Regions from separate parts of the Citrobacter sp. CRE-46 genome, predicted to be linked through region 1. Evidence: predicted binding sites of a transcription regulator. Region 1 holds the regulator's gene; each other region holds the start of a gene.

Region 1 (4,240 bases):
CGGTGTATTCAATAATGCTGCACAGGTATGGAACCACACGTTCTACTGGAACTGCCTGGCGCCGAACGCAGGTGGCGAGCCGACCGGTAAACTGGCCGATGCAATTGCCGCCTCCTTTGGCAGCTTTGCGGATTTCAAAGCGCAATTCACCGATGCCGCTATCAAAAACTTCGGTTCTGGCTGGACCTGGCTGGTTAAAGGAACGGATGGCAAACTGGCTATCGTTTCTACTTCCAACGCAGGTACTCCGCTGACGACCGACGCGACGCCGCTGATGACCGTTGACGTATGGGAACACGCCTACTACATCGATTATCGCAATGCCCGTCCTGGCTACCTGGAGCACTTCTGGGCGCTGGTGAACTGGGAATTTGTTGCGAAGAACTTCGCAGCATAAAATGATAACGCAGAAGGGACTCCCTTCTGCGTTTTAGCCTTAGCTGGAGGCAGTGCAGACTTCTTCAGATTGCCTTCTTGCCGAGATAAAGACCAGCAGTAACGCAAGCCCTGCCACAATCGCTCCCATCACGGGTACAAAACTGTAGCCCAGACCACCGGAAATCACCGCCCCACCGGCTGCCGCACCTAACGCATTTCCCAGGTTAAACGCGCCAATGTTGACTGACGATGATAACCCTGGCGCTTCGCTGGCAACGCGCATCACCCGCATCTGCAACGGCGGAACCACCGCAAACGTCGCCGCGCCCCAGACGACCATACTGACCGCCGCCCCCAGCTCATTACGCGCGAGGAAGGGAATGGCCAGCATAATAACCATCAACAACAGCAAAAAGCCTTTAAGCGTACCGTTGACAGAACGATCCGCCAGTTTGCCACCAAGATAGTTTCCGATCGAGAATCCGACGCCAATTAATACCAGCATTCCGGTCACAAATGCCGGTGTGGCATGGGTAATGCTGTGCAGCACCGGCGAAATGTAAGTATAAAGCGTGAACATCGCGCCTGCGCCCAGCACAGTGGTCAGCAGAGCCGACAGCACCTGTGGGCGCATAAGTACCGCCAGTTCGCTGCGGACATCGGGGCGCGCTCCTGACCCACCTTTCGGTAATGAGAAGAACAGGCTGACCATAGCGATGACGCCCAGACCCGCCGTCGCCATAAACGACATCCGCCAGCCGATTGTCTCACCAAGCCACGTCGCCGCGGGAACACCGCCAATATTGGCAATCGTTAACCCCATAAACATGGTTGCCACGGCGCTGGCTTGCTTATGTTTAGGTACCACGCTTGCGGCGACAACAGAGCCGAGACCAAAAAAGGCTCCGTGATTAAGACTGGTCAAAATACGTGACAGCATCAGCGTGGTGTAATCCGGCGAGATAGCGGAAAGCACGTTGCCCAGCGTGAAAATAGCCATCAGGAATATCAGCGCATTACGTCGCGCGCGATGGGACAGCAGCAGTGTCATCAGCGGAGCTCCCACCATCACGCCAACCGCATACGCGCTAATCAGCATCCCGGCCGCGGGAATCGAGACATCCACCCCTTTGGCAATCACGGGCAATAATCCCATTGGCGAAAATTCGGTGGTGCCAATGCCAAACGCGCCAATCGCCAGCGCCAGTAAGGGATAATTGATTTTCATATATCGACTCCGTAACGTCGAGCCGTGGCGCGACATAAAATAAGAGTCAAAAGCATGACATTGATCGCAAAATTAATAAAGTTAACAAAATTGCAAAAGACTTTTGCTTATTCGCAAACAATAGAGGGGGAATAGATGCGGAAAGGATGAGGGAGAGCTAACTCCCTCGGGGAAATCAATGCAGTGCTGCGGTCAGGCCACCCGCGACGATCAAACCCAGAACAATAATGGTAGTCACTAACGAAAATTTCAGATCGGTGCTCATCAAGTTTTCTCCTTTTTATTCCCACACAAAAAGTGATATTGCGCATTTTTACACACTTGAAAGCAAAAATCTCTCACGATTTATATTGATAACTGCTTTTAACTCTTCCCCTTTTCGTTAAGATCAGACAAAATTCCACGCTTACTTGATTAGCGTACCGGCCATTGACCCCTTCCTGACGTTCCGTGTCGTTTTCCCGGCGTGCCGCAACCCCTACGTTGCGTTAAGGGTGTGTGAAGGCAAACGTTTACCTGGAGTATTCTCAGGAGCTTAGGATATGGTCTGGAGTGAGATGTAATGGCAACAATTAAAGATGTAGCGAAGCGAGCAAACGTTTCCACTACAACCGTATCACACGTAATTAACAAGACGCGCTTTGTCGCGGAAGAAACGCGTAATGCGGTTTGGGCTGCGATCAAAGAGCTGCACTATTCTCCAAGCGCAGTTGCGCGCAGCCTGAAGGTGAATCACACCAAGTCTATCGGCTTGCTGGCGACCAGCAGCGAAGCGGCCTATTTCGCCGAAATTATCGAAGCCGTTGAGAAAAACTGTTTCCAGAAAGGCTATACCCTGATTCTGGGCAACGCATGGAACAGTCTTGAAAAGCAGCAGGCCTATCTGTCGATGATGGCGCAAAAGCGCGTTGATGGTCTGTTAGTGATGTGTTCTGAGTATCCGGAACCTCTGCTTTCGATGCTCGAAGAGTATCGCCATATTCCGATGGTTGTTATGGACTGGGGCGAAGCTAAGGCTGATTTTACCGATACGGTCATTGATAACGCTTTCGAGGGCGGTTACATGGCGGGTCGGTATCTGATAGAACGCGGCCATCGCGAGATTGGCGCAATCCCGGGCCCGATGGAGCGGAATACCGGGGCCGGTCGTCTGGCTGGCTTTATGAAAGCGATGGAAGAAGCGCTGATTAAGGTTCCCGAAAACTGGATTGTACAGGGCGATTTTGAACCTGAATCCGGTTATCGCGCCATGCAGCAAATTCTTTCACAGTCGCATCGTCCGACCGCCGTCTTCTGCGGTGGCGATATCATGGCGATGGGCGCGCTGTGCGCCGCTGATGAGATGGGACTGCGCGTACCGCAGGATGTCTCGCTCATCGGTTATGATAACGTGCGCAACGCCCGCTTCTTCACGCCAGCGCTGACCACCATTCACCAGCCTAAGGATTCACTGGGTGAAACGGCCTTTAATATGCTGTTAGACCGCATCGTGAATAAACGCGAAGAGTCGCAGTCTATCGAGGTTCATCCGCGTCTGGTAGAGCGCCGCTCCGTTGCTGACGGTCCATTCCGCGATTATCGTCGTTAAGCCTGTTGTGCGGGGGCCTCATCTGGCTCCCGCAACCATTCTTTATTCAGCGTTTCGCTATCACCTAAATAGTCCAGCAACCAGCTCAGTGCTGGCGAGGTATCGTTCTGTTGCCATGTCAGACAACACGCGGCATCAGGAAAGGGATTCTCCAACTGCAGCGACACCCATTTACCGCTATCAATCCACGGCTTGGCAAAATGTGTTGGTACCATGCCTACACACAATCCCGCAGATAAACAGGTTGCGGAAGATTCCCAGTCAGGCACCACAACGCGCTTTTGGTTGTCCAGTAACCAGGTTATACGCTTCGGCAATGTACGCGAGGTATCTTCTCGCACCAGTGACGGCCAGTTGCGCAACGTATCATCGCTTAGCGGCCCCGACATTGACGCCAGCGGATGATGGCTGGCCACCACGCAGCTCCAGCTCAGCATGCCCATGTCGCGGAAGGTATAGCGACCCCCTACCGGAATGGCCTGTGTGGCGCCAATAGCCAGCTCTACACGCCCATCGGAAAGCGCATCCCAGACACCATTAAAGACTTCCTGAAAAACCAGCAGTTCCACATCATCAAAGTGGCGATAGAAATCCACAATCATCTGCCGGGTACGTTCGGGACGGACAATGTTATCTACCGCGATTGCCAGTTGTCCTCGCCAGCCGTTGGCGATTTGTTGACATTGCTGACGAGTGATCTGCATTTTTTTGATAACAGAGCGCCCTTCTTTTAAAAACCACGCGCCGGCAGGCGTTAATTCCACATCGCGATGGCGTCGCTCAAAAAGCGGTACAGCCAGCCACTCCTCCAGTTGGCGCACGGTGTAGCTTACCGCCGAAGGTACGCGGTGTAACTCCTGCGCGGCTGAACTGAAACTGCCGTTGCGTGCAACCGCATCAACCACTTCAAGTGAATATTCCGACCACATATTCTGCCTACAAAAAATTTGAAATCAGTAAGCAAATATTAGCGTTTCACAGCGTGAATTACACTCACTACACTCAGCGGCATTGTTCTATTGCTAAAAAAAGAGAAATGATGATGC
Region 2 (4,240 bases), 1.5 Mb from region 1:
AAGCTGCGAAGTCCAGCAGAGCGACTGGCGCACGTTCGCCGATAGACATCGCTTCGCCATAGTAGCTATCAAGACTGGCGGTGGTCACCGCACAGTTAGCCACCGGGATCTGCCACGGCCCGACCATCTGGTCACGCGCCACCATACCGGTAACGGTACGGTCGCCGATGGTTACGAGGAAGGTTTTTTCCGCGACGGTCGGAAGATGCAGTACGCGGTTCACCGCATCGGCAATCGAGATTTCGCCACGATTCAGGGCATCACCCTTAGCTTTCAGCGTCTGCACATCGCGGGTCATCTTCGGCGTTTTGCCCAGCAACACGTCCAGCGGCATATCGATCGGCTGGTTGTCGAAGTGGCTGTCGCTCAGGGTCAGGTGCTGCTCTTCAGTAGCTTCCCCAATCACCGCATACGGCGCGCGCTCGCGCTTACACAGTTCGTCAAACAGTGGCAACTGGTCAGCGGCCACCGCCAGCACGTAGCGCTCCTGGGATTCGTTACACCAGATTTCCAGCGGGCTCATACCCGGCTCGTCGCTCAGGATATCGCGCAACTGGAATTTACCGCCGCGACCGCCATCGCTTACCAGCTCCGGCATGGCGTTGGACAGACCGCCCGCGCCGACGTCGTGAATAAACAGAATCGGGTTGGCATCGCCCATCTGCCAGCAGCGGTCGATAACTTCCTGACAGCGGCGTTCCATTTCCGGGTTATCGCGTTGTACGGAGGCGAAGTCGAGATCGGCATCAGACTGACCGGAAGCCATAGAGGATGCAGCGCCACCGCCGAGGCCGATGTTCATCGCCGGACCGCCGAGGACAATCAGCTTCGCGCCGACGACGATCTCGCCTTTCTGCACGTGATCGGCGCGGATGTTGCCGATCCCGCCCGCCAGCATGATCGGCTTGTGGTAGCCGCGCAGCTCTTCACCGTTGTGGCTGTTAACCTTCTCTTCGTAAGTTCGGAAGTAGCCGGTCAGCGCCGGGCGACCAAATTCATTATTAAACGCCGCGCCGCCTAATGGCCCTTCGGTCATGATATCCAGCGCGGTAACGATACGGTCCGGCTTACCAAAGTCTTCTTCCCATGGCTGTTCAAAGCCCGGAATACGCAGGTTGGAAACGGAGAAGCCCACCAGCCCGGCTTTCGGCTTCGCGCCGCGCCCGGTTGCGCCTTCATCACGAATTTCACCGCCGGATCCGGTTGCCGCGCCCGGCCACGGAGAGATGGCGGTCGGGTGGTTGTGAGTTTCTACCTTCATCAGGATATGGGCTGGCTCCTGATGGAAATCGTAGCGACCGGTTTTGTGGTCGGCAAAGTAGCGCCCCACGTCAGAACCTTCCATCACCGCGGCGTTGTCTTTATAGGCGGACAGCACGTGGTCCGGCGTGGTTTCAAAGGTATTTTTGATCATCTTAAACAGCGACTTCGGCTGCTGTTTACCGTCGATAACCCAGTCGGCGTTAAAAATCTTGTGGCGACAGTGCTCAGAGTTGGCCTGCGCGAACATGTACAGTTCGATGTCGTTCGGGTTGCGCCCCAGTTTGCTGAACGCGTCCTGCAGATAGTCGATTTCATCCTCCGCCAATGCCAGGCCGAGACGCACGTTGGCGTCAATCAGCGCCTGACGGCCCTCACCCAGCAGATCGACGCTGGAGACCGGCGCAGGCTGGTGATGCGCAAAGAGTTTTTCGGCATCGTTTAGCGCAGAGAAAACCGTTTCCATCATGCGGTCGTGCAGTACGTCGGCAACCTCCTGCCACTGCTCCGCAGTCAGCGTAGACGCTTCGACATAGTAAGCAACGCCACGTTCCAGACGGCTAATCTGTTGTAGGCCGCAATTGTGGGCAATATCAGTCGCTTTAGAAGACCACGGGGAGATGGTGCCCGGACGAGGGGTGACCAGCAGTAATTTGCCCTCAGGAGCGTGGCTGTGAAGAGCAGGACCATATTTCAGCAGGCGTGCAAGCTGCGCGTGCTCATCTTTATTCAACGGTGCGTTCAGATCGGCAAAATGGACGTACTCGGCGTAAATATTGTGGACCTGGAGGTTGGCAGCCTGAAAACGTGCCAGCAGTTTGTTAATACGGAATGCAGACAGTGCAGGTGAACCACGCAGAATTTCCATCATAAGTCTCTCGTCTTCTAAGCTTTCGGTGTGCCCAAGTGGGGGAAACGGGCGGTATTATAAAGAATCTACCGCGCCGACGAAACCGTTTGCGTCGAAATAAAATCGCGGCCTCGTCTTATCATCAAATGCGGTCTGTTTTCTTAATAAGTTGCCAACTGACGCAAGTTTAAGCAAAATGCCGCTCATTAATGACGACTTCACTTCTTAAACAACACTACAGCAGGCAGAGACAACGTACGGTTCAGAGAATTAACTAATTGAAAAAATTAAAGATTAATTATCTGTTCATCGGCATATTAACGCTGTTGTTGGCAGCGGCCCTCTGGCCATCTATTCCCTGGTTCGGTAAAGCCGAAAATCGTATCGCCGCCATTCAGTCGCGGGGAGAACTGCGCGTCAGTACCATTGACTCGCCATTAACTTATGCGACCCTCAACGGCAAAAAATTCGGTCTGGATTATGAACTGGCCCAGGCGTTCGCCAACTATTTAGGCGTGAAATTAAAAATCACCGTGCGCCAGAACATCAGCCAGCTGTTTGACGACCTGGATAACGGTAATGCCGATCTGTTAGCCGCAGGTCTGGTGTATAACAGCGAGCGGGTGAAAAATTACCAGCCCGGCCCGACCTATTACTCGGTGTCACAACAGTTGGTGTATCGGGTTGGGCAATATCGCCCTCGAACCCTGGCTAGCGTGAATGAAAATCAGTTGACTATCGCCCCGGGGCATGTGGTGGTTAACGATCTCCAGCAGCTAAAAGAGAAAAAATTTCCCGACCTGAGCTGGAAAGTGGATGACAAAAAGGGCACCACTGAACTACTTGATGATGTCATCGCCGGTAAGCTGGATTACACCATTGCCGATTCCGTCGCCATCAGCCTGTACCAACGCGTACACCCTGAGCTGGCCGTCGCGCTGGACGTCTCCGACGAACAGCCGGTGACCTGGTTTAGTCGTCTGGACGATGACAATACGCTGGCCGCTGCCCTGTTGGATTTCTTTAATTCCATGAACGAAGAGGGTTCCCTGGCAAGACTGGAAGAGAAATATCTTGGGCATGGCGATGATTTTGACTATGTCGACACCCGCACCTTTTTGCGCGCCGTAGACAGCGTGTTGCCAGACCTCAAGCCGCTGTTTGAGAAGTATGCGCAGGAAATAGACTGGCGACTGCTTGCCGCGATCTCTTATCAGGAGTCGCACTGGGACGCGCAGGCCACTTCTCCGACCGGCGTACGCGGACTGATGATGTTGACCAAAAATACCGCCCAGAGTCTCGGACTGACTGACCGTACCGATGCCGAACAGAGCATCAGCGGCGGCGCGCGTTATTTGCAGGATATGATGAGTAAAGTGCCGGATACCGTCCCGGAAGGAGAACGGATCTGGTTTGCGCTTGCCGCCTACAATATGGGTTATGCGCATATGCTGGACGCGCGGGCGCTGACGGTCAAAACCAAAGGCAATCCGAATAGCTGGTCCGATGTAAAACAGCGTCTACCGCTGCTCAGCCAAAAGCCGTATTACAACAAGCTGACCTATGGCTATGCGCGTGGTCATGAAGCCTATGCCTATGTGGAAAATATCCGTAAATACCAGATAAGCCTGGTGGGATATCTGCAAGAAAAAGAAAAACAGGCGCAGGAAACGCAGCAACTGGCGCAGGATTACCCGGCGGTGTCGCCCGCGGAGTTATTAGGTAAAGAGAAATTCCCGCTTTCCGCGTTTCTGTCTCAGACGTCGTCAAACTACCTGACGCACTCCCCTTCCCTTCTGTTTTCAGCGCAAAAGAAAGAGGAAAAGTAGTCTTATCGGCCTGATAAACATCAGGCAATCAGACCGGCATTTACGCATTGGCGGATTTTTTCAGGGCTTTAATTTCCTGACGACGCATACGAAAGAAATCGCTGAGCAGCGTGGCGCATTCATCCCGCAGGACTCCCTCTGTCACTTCAACCCGATGATTCATTCCAGGGTGATGTAGCACGTCAATTAATGAACCCGCCGCCCCCGTTTTCGCATCGCGCGCGCCAAAAACCACCCGGCCGATACGGCTGTGCACCATCGCGCCGGCGCACATCACGCACGGCTCCAGAGTGACGTACAA
Region 3 (4,240 bases), 650 kb from region 1:
GGATCAGCACCTCCCACGCTTGTTCATTGCGTACGCGCGTGCGGTACAGACCAAAGTTTTTACCTTCACGATTAGAGCGCAGATAAAACTTGTGCTGATAGTGATCGAGGCTGTACTCGTGGTCTTTACGCCGCGCTAAAAAAAGCAACGGTTCGGCGTCGGCTAGTTCTGCATCCAACAGCAGAACCTCACTGGTCGTCGCGCTGGCGATATGGATCACCACATAATGTAACGAGGTGGTTTTATGCAGACTGACATAAAACATGTCATCGGCTTCTTCGTACACCAATTCGTCCAGTGACGAGGGAGATCCAACGGTATGCCGCCAGACCTGGTACGGCAGTAACGTCGTGGCGTGTTTGCGAACGTAATAGAAGGTCTGGGAATCATTCGCCCAGACCAGATCCGCTTCAACGTTATCCAGTACTTCCGGATACCAGTTGCCGCTTTCCAGATTGCGGAAGCGAACGCCATATTGCCGACGAGAGAGGTAATCTTCGGCCAGCGCCATAATGCTGTTATCGGGTGATATCGCCAGCCCTCCCAGCGTATAAAATTCACTGTGGGCTGCGCGTTGGTTGCCGTCCAGCAGAGTATCCCATTCATCCCACTCTTCGCTGAGAACCGACTGGCGCTGATAAATGGCATATTCACATCCCGGTTCATAAATATGCCGGTAACGATAACCATTTTTCACATAGGGAGCGGACGCATCCTGTGGGGGAATACGGTCGATAATTTCTTTCAGAACGCGGTCCTGCAAAGCCTGCTGCGAAGCCATAACCTGATGGCCATACGCATTTTCCTGTTGCAGGTATTCGAGCACGTCCGGCTGCGAGCGGGTGTCGTCTCGCAACCAGTAATAATTATCAACACGTGTATCGCCATGCTGCGTCATGGCGTGAGGAATACGAGAAGCTTTTGGTAGCATGTCATTGTTCTTTTGCTTAAACATCCTATAAGGGTGGCAAAAGACAGCGATGATGCAAGCGAAACATGCGCCTTAGCGATAAGTAATTAACCCGGTAAAGCCTGTTTTTGCGCCTTCAGATCCTGTTCAATGCCGTCACGAACATCCTGTGGGATCTTCAACGCATCACCCAGCGCGTTCAGGTAGCTGCGCTCCATAAAGTGGTCGATATCAATCGCCGCACAGCTCAGGAAGTAAATTTCCAGCGCCTCTTCTTCGTTGCGGATCCCTTGCGCCAGGCGCTGAGGATCCAGCGGCTGTTCGATTGCCCGCTCAATTAGAACGCGGCCTTGCTCCTCAACACCCGCGTCACGAAGCTGCTGTTCAATGGCGGTACGCTCTTTGGCATCGATATGACCATCGCTTTTCGCCGCAAAAACCAGCGCCAGGATCAGGCGTTCAGTTCGCTCATCCAGCGGCGAGCTTTGTACGCCGAACTGCGGCTCATCCTGATGCGCGGCGCGAACTTTATCTTTGTATTTGTTCCACAGCACGGTTCCGGCAACTGCACCACCACCCACCAGAAGCGCGCTGGTGCCGTATTTGCTCAGTAACTTACGTGAGGATTTGTTGGCAACCAGTAATCCCGCCAGACCGCCTAACGCGCCAGGGACCAGAAGTTTACTCAGCCCTTGCTCGCCGGAAGATGATGCGGAGGATCCTTTTTGCCCAAGAAGAGATTGTAGTTGGTTCAGCCAGTTAGCCATTTTGCCCCTCAAGTACAGACGAATAATCGTCAAAGCGTACCCGAGGGGATGTCAGGAAGTGTTCAGCTCATCAAAAGATGTGCAAATACGCTCATTACTGCGGTTGATACTCCGCCGTTCCGGCCTGGCAGTCGACTTTTACCTGATAGTGAATATCCGCGCTTTTTCCGCGAACCGTCAGCGGGACCGACCATTTGCCATCTTTGCCCGTAATATCGGGGGTATTAACCCAGGCGACAGGATCGGCTTGCCCAACACGCTTTTGATCGTCAGCCCAGCGCGCGATGCGATTTTGCTGATAATCACGTTTCACGCTCGCCGCAATACCATCAGCATTCAGCCCTTCGCATTTTGGAAACTGAACATTTTTGCTTTCCATGTTTGCCGCAAAAACAGATACGCTGGCAGATAACAACAGCAGGCTTAACAACGCTCTTTTTTTATACATTTTTTTCTCCTTTATCTCCCCTTCTTCTTTCCGGTTGCATGTAGCAACGCGAAAGGACGTCAGGGATTGCACAATGATTCAGGGAAAAGCATGGTACAAAACGTCAGGAGCGCAAGTCGTTTCAGGCAGCCTGGGTATCATCCTCAGCGTGCGCGTCATCTTTAACGGCCTGCGGAGACGGCAGCTTGCCGTTTTTCAGGATGGCGCTCAGCACATCTTTTTGCTCAGCCAGCCACAGGGAAAGCGCTTCACGCTGCTCGTCTTCAAGCGCTACCGGTGACTGCTCCAGCCATGTGTCGAGCAAATCCGCTGTATCAAGCATTTTGTCATACGCATCGGCTTCCTTTTTGCTGGTAAACGACATTTTTTCCTCACCTTCCCGAATGACTACGTATTTAACTTCAACCGCCATTTTTGCAGCCTCTTAAATTACCTGTATTTATGTACAGTATATTCTTTTTGCGCCCTGAAATCAACCTGGTAATAAAGACAGACGCAAACGTTTTCGTATATACTGCGCCCAGATAAAACAGGGGATTAATTTATGACGTTATTAGGCACAGCGCTGCGTCCCGCAGCAACGCGAGTGATGTTATTAGGTTCAGGTGAACTGGGTAAAGAAGTGGCGATCGAATGCCAACGACTGGGTGTGGAAGTCATTGCCGTGGATCGTTACCCCGACGCGCCAGCCATGCACGTTGCCCATCGCACATACGTAATCAATATGCTCGATGGCGAAGCGTTACGCGAGGTTGTCGAGCGTGAAAAACCACATTATATCGTGCCGGAAATAGAGGCGATTGCCACGGATATGCTGGTAAAGCTGGAACAGGAAGGGCAACACGTTGTGCCGTGCGCACGAGCGACCCAACTGACCATGAACCGCGAAGGGATCCGCCGCCTCGCCGCAGAGGAGCTGTCTTTACCAACCTCTTCTTTCCGCTTTGCAGACAGCGAAACTCGCTTTCGCGAGGCCGTCGCCGAAATCGGCTTTCCTTGCATCGTGAAGCCAGTAATGAGTTCCTCAGGTAAGGGGCAAAGCTTTATTCGTTCAGCCGATCGGCTCACCGAAGCCTGGAACTATGCTCAACAGGGAGGCCGGGCAGGCGCCGGGCGCGTTATCGTCGAAGGCGTGGTAGATTTTGATTTTGAAATTACCCTGCTTACCGTTAGCGCTGTTGATGGCGTACACTTTTGCGCGCCGGTAGGGCATCGTCAGGAAGATGGCGATTATCGTGAATCCTGGCAGCCTCAGCAGATGAGCGACCTGGCGCTGGCGCGCGCGCAGGAGATTGCCCGTAAAGTCGTGCTGGCGTTAGGCGGCTACGGTCTGTTTGGCGTGGAGCTGTTTGTCTGCGGTGATGAGGTCATTTTTAGCGAAGTCTCCCCTCGCCCGCACGACACCGGGATGGTGACCTTAATTTCGCAGGACCTGTCTGAATTTGCCTTGCACGTCCGCGCATTTCTCGGTCTGCCCGTTGGCGCAATCCGTCAGTACGGGCCTTCCGCTTCCGCCGTTATTCTGCCGCAACTTAGCAGCCAGAATGTGACGTTTGATAACGTACAGGCCGCCGTGGGCGCTGGCCTGCAAGTACGATTCTTTGGTAAGCCGGAGATCGACGGGAGCCGTCGTTTAGGCGTGGTACTGGCTACAGCGCAAACCATTGAAGACGCGGTTGAACGCGCGAAACACGCCGCCGCACAGGTGAAAGTTACAGGATAAAAAACCAGACCCGTAGGCCGGATAAGGCGTTGATGCCGCATCCGGCCTACGGTTTACACATTAACGGCTTACTGCTTCGCGCCTTCTACTGCTTCACGAGCCAGTTTGGTAATGCGTTCGTAATCGCCAGCTTCCAGCGCATCTGCCGGAACCAGCCAGGAACCACCGATGCACAGCACGCTTTTCAGCGCGAGGTAGTCACGGTAATTCGCCGGAGAGATACCACCGGTTGGGCAGAAACGTACCTGAGAGAACGGGCCCGCAATCGCCTGCAGCGCTTTAGTACCGCCGTTCGCTTCCGCCGGGAAGAATTTGAACTCTTTCAATCCGTAGTCCATACCCAGCATCAGTTCAGAAACCGTGCTGATGCCAGGGATCAGCGGAATAGTCCC

The links. The regulator PurR, encoded in region 1, represses purine synthesis genes. The targets are predictions, from matches to a motif close to CANGCAAACGTTTGCNTG.
Region 2: a site for PurR is predicted at 2,207-2,224, ahead of purL (phosphoribosylformylglycinamidine synthase). Genes of this name have one in related genera too.
Region 3: a site for PurR is predicted at 2,618-2,635, ahead of purT (formate-dependent phosphoribosylglycinamide formyltransferase). Genes of this name have one in related genera too.

The regions. Positions count from the first base shown of each region.
Region 1 covers NZ_CM184341.1:2,864,525-2,868,764, forward strand. Annotated here, with positions in the region: gene sodB (superoxide dismutase [Fe]) at 1-397, shown strand, start outside; gene AC534G_RS13940 (MFS transporter) at 437-1,606, opposite strand; gene cydH (cytochrome bd-I accessory subunit CydH) at 1,782-1,871, opposite strand; gene purR (HTH-type transcriptional repressor PurR) at 2,169-3,194, shown strand; gene punR (DNA-binding transcriptional activator PunR) at 3,191-4,123, opposite strand; gene punC (purine nucleoside transporter PunC) at 4,237-4,240, shown strand, end outside.
Region 2 covers NZ_CM184341.1:1,358,680-1,362,919, reverse strand. Annotated here, with positions in the region: gene purL (phosphoribosylformylglycinamidine synthase) at 1-2,131, opposite strand, end outside; gene mltF (membrane-bound lytic murein transglycosylase MltF) at 2,389-3,939, shown strand; gene tadA (tRNA adenosine(34) deaminase TadA) at 3,980-4,240, opposite strand, start outside.
Region 3 covers NZ_CM184341.1:2,216,021-2,220,260, reverse strand. Annotated here, with positions in the region: gene ptrB (oligopeptidase B) at 1-931, opposite strand, end outside; gene AC534G_RS10540 (tellurite resistance TerB family protein) at 1,018-1,677, opposite strand; gene yebF (protein YebF) at 1,772-2,125, opposite strand; gene yebG (DNA damage-inducible protein YebG) at 2,247-2,537, opposite strand; gene purT (formate-dependent phosphoribosylglycinamide formyltransferase) at 2,670-3,848, shown strand; gene kdgA (bifunctional 4-hydroxy-2-oxoglutarate aldolase/2-dehydro-3-deoxy-phosphogluconate aldolase) at 3,917-4,240, opposite strand, start outside.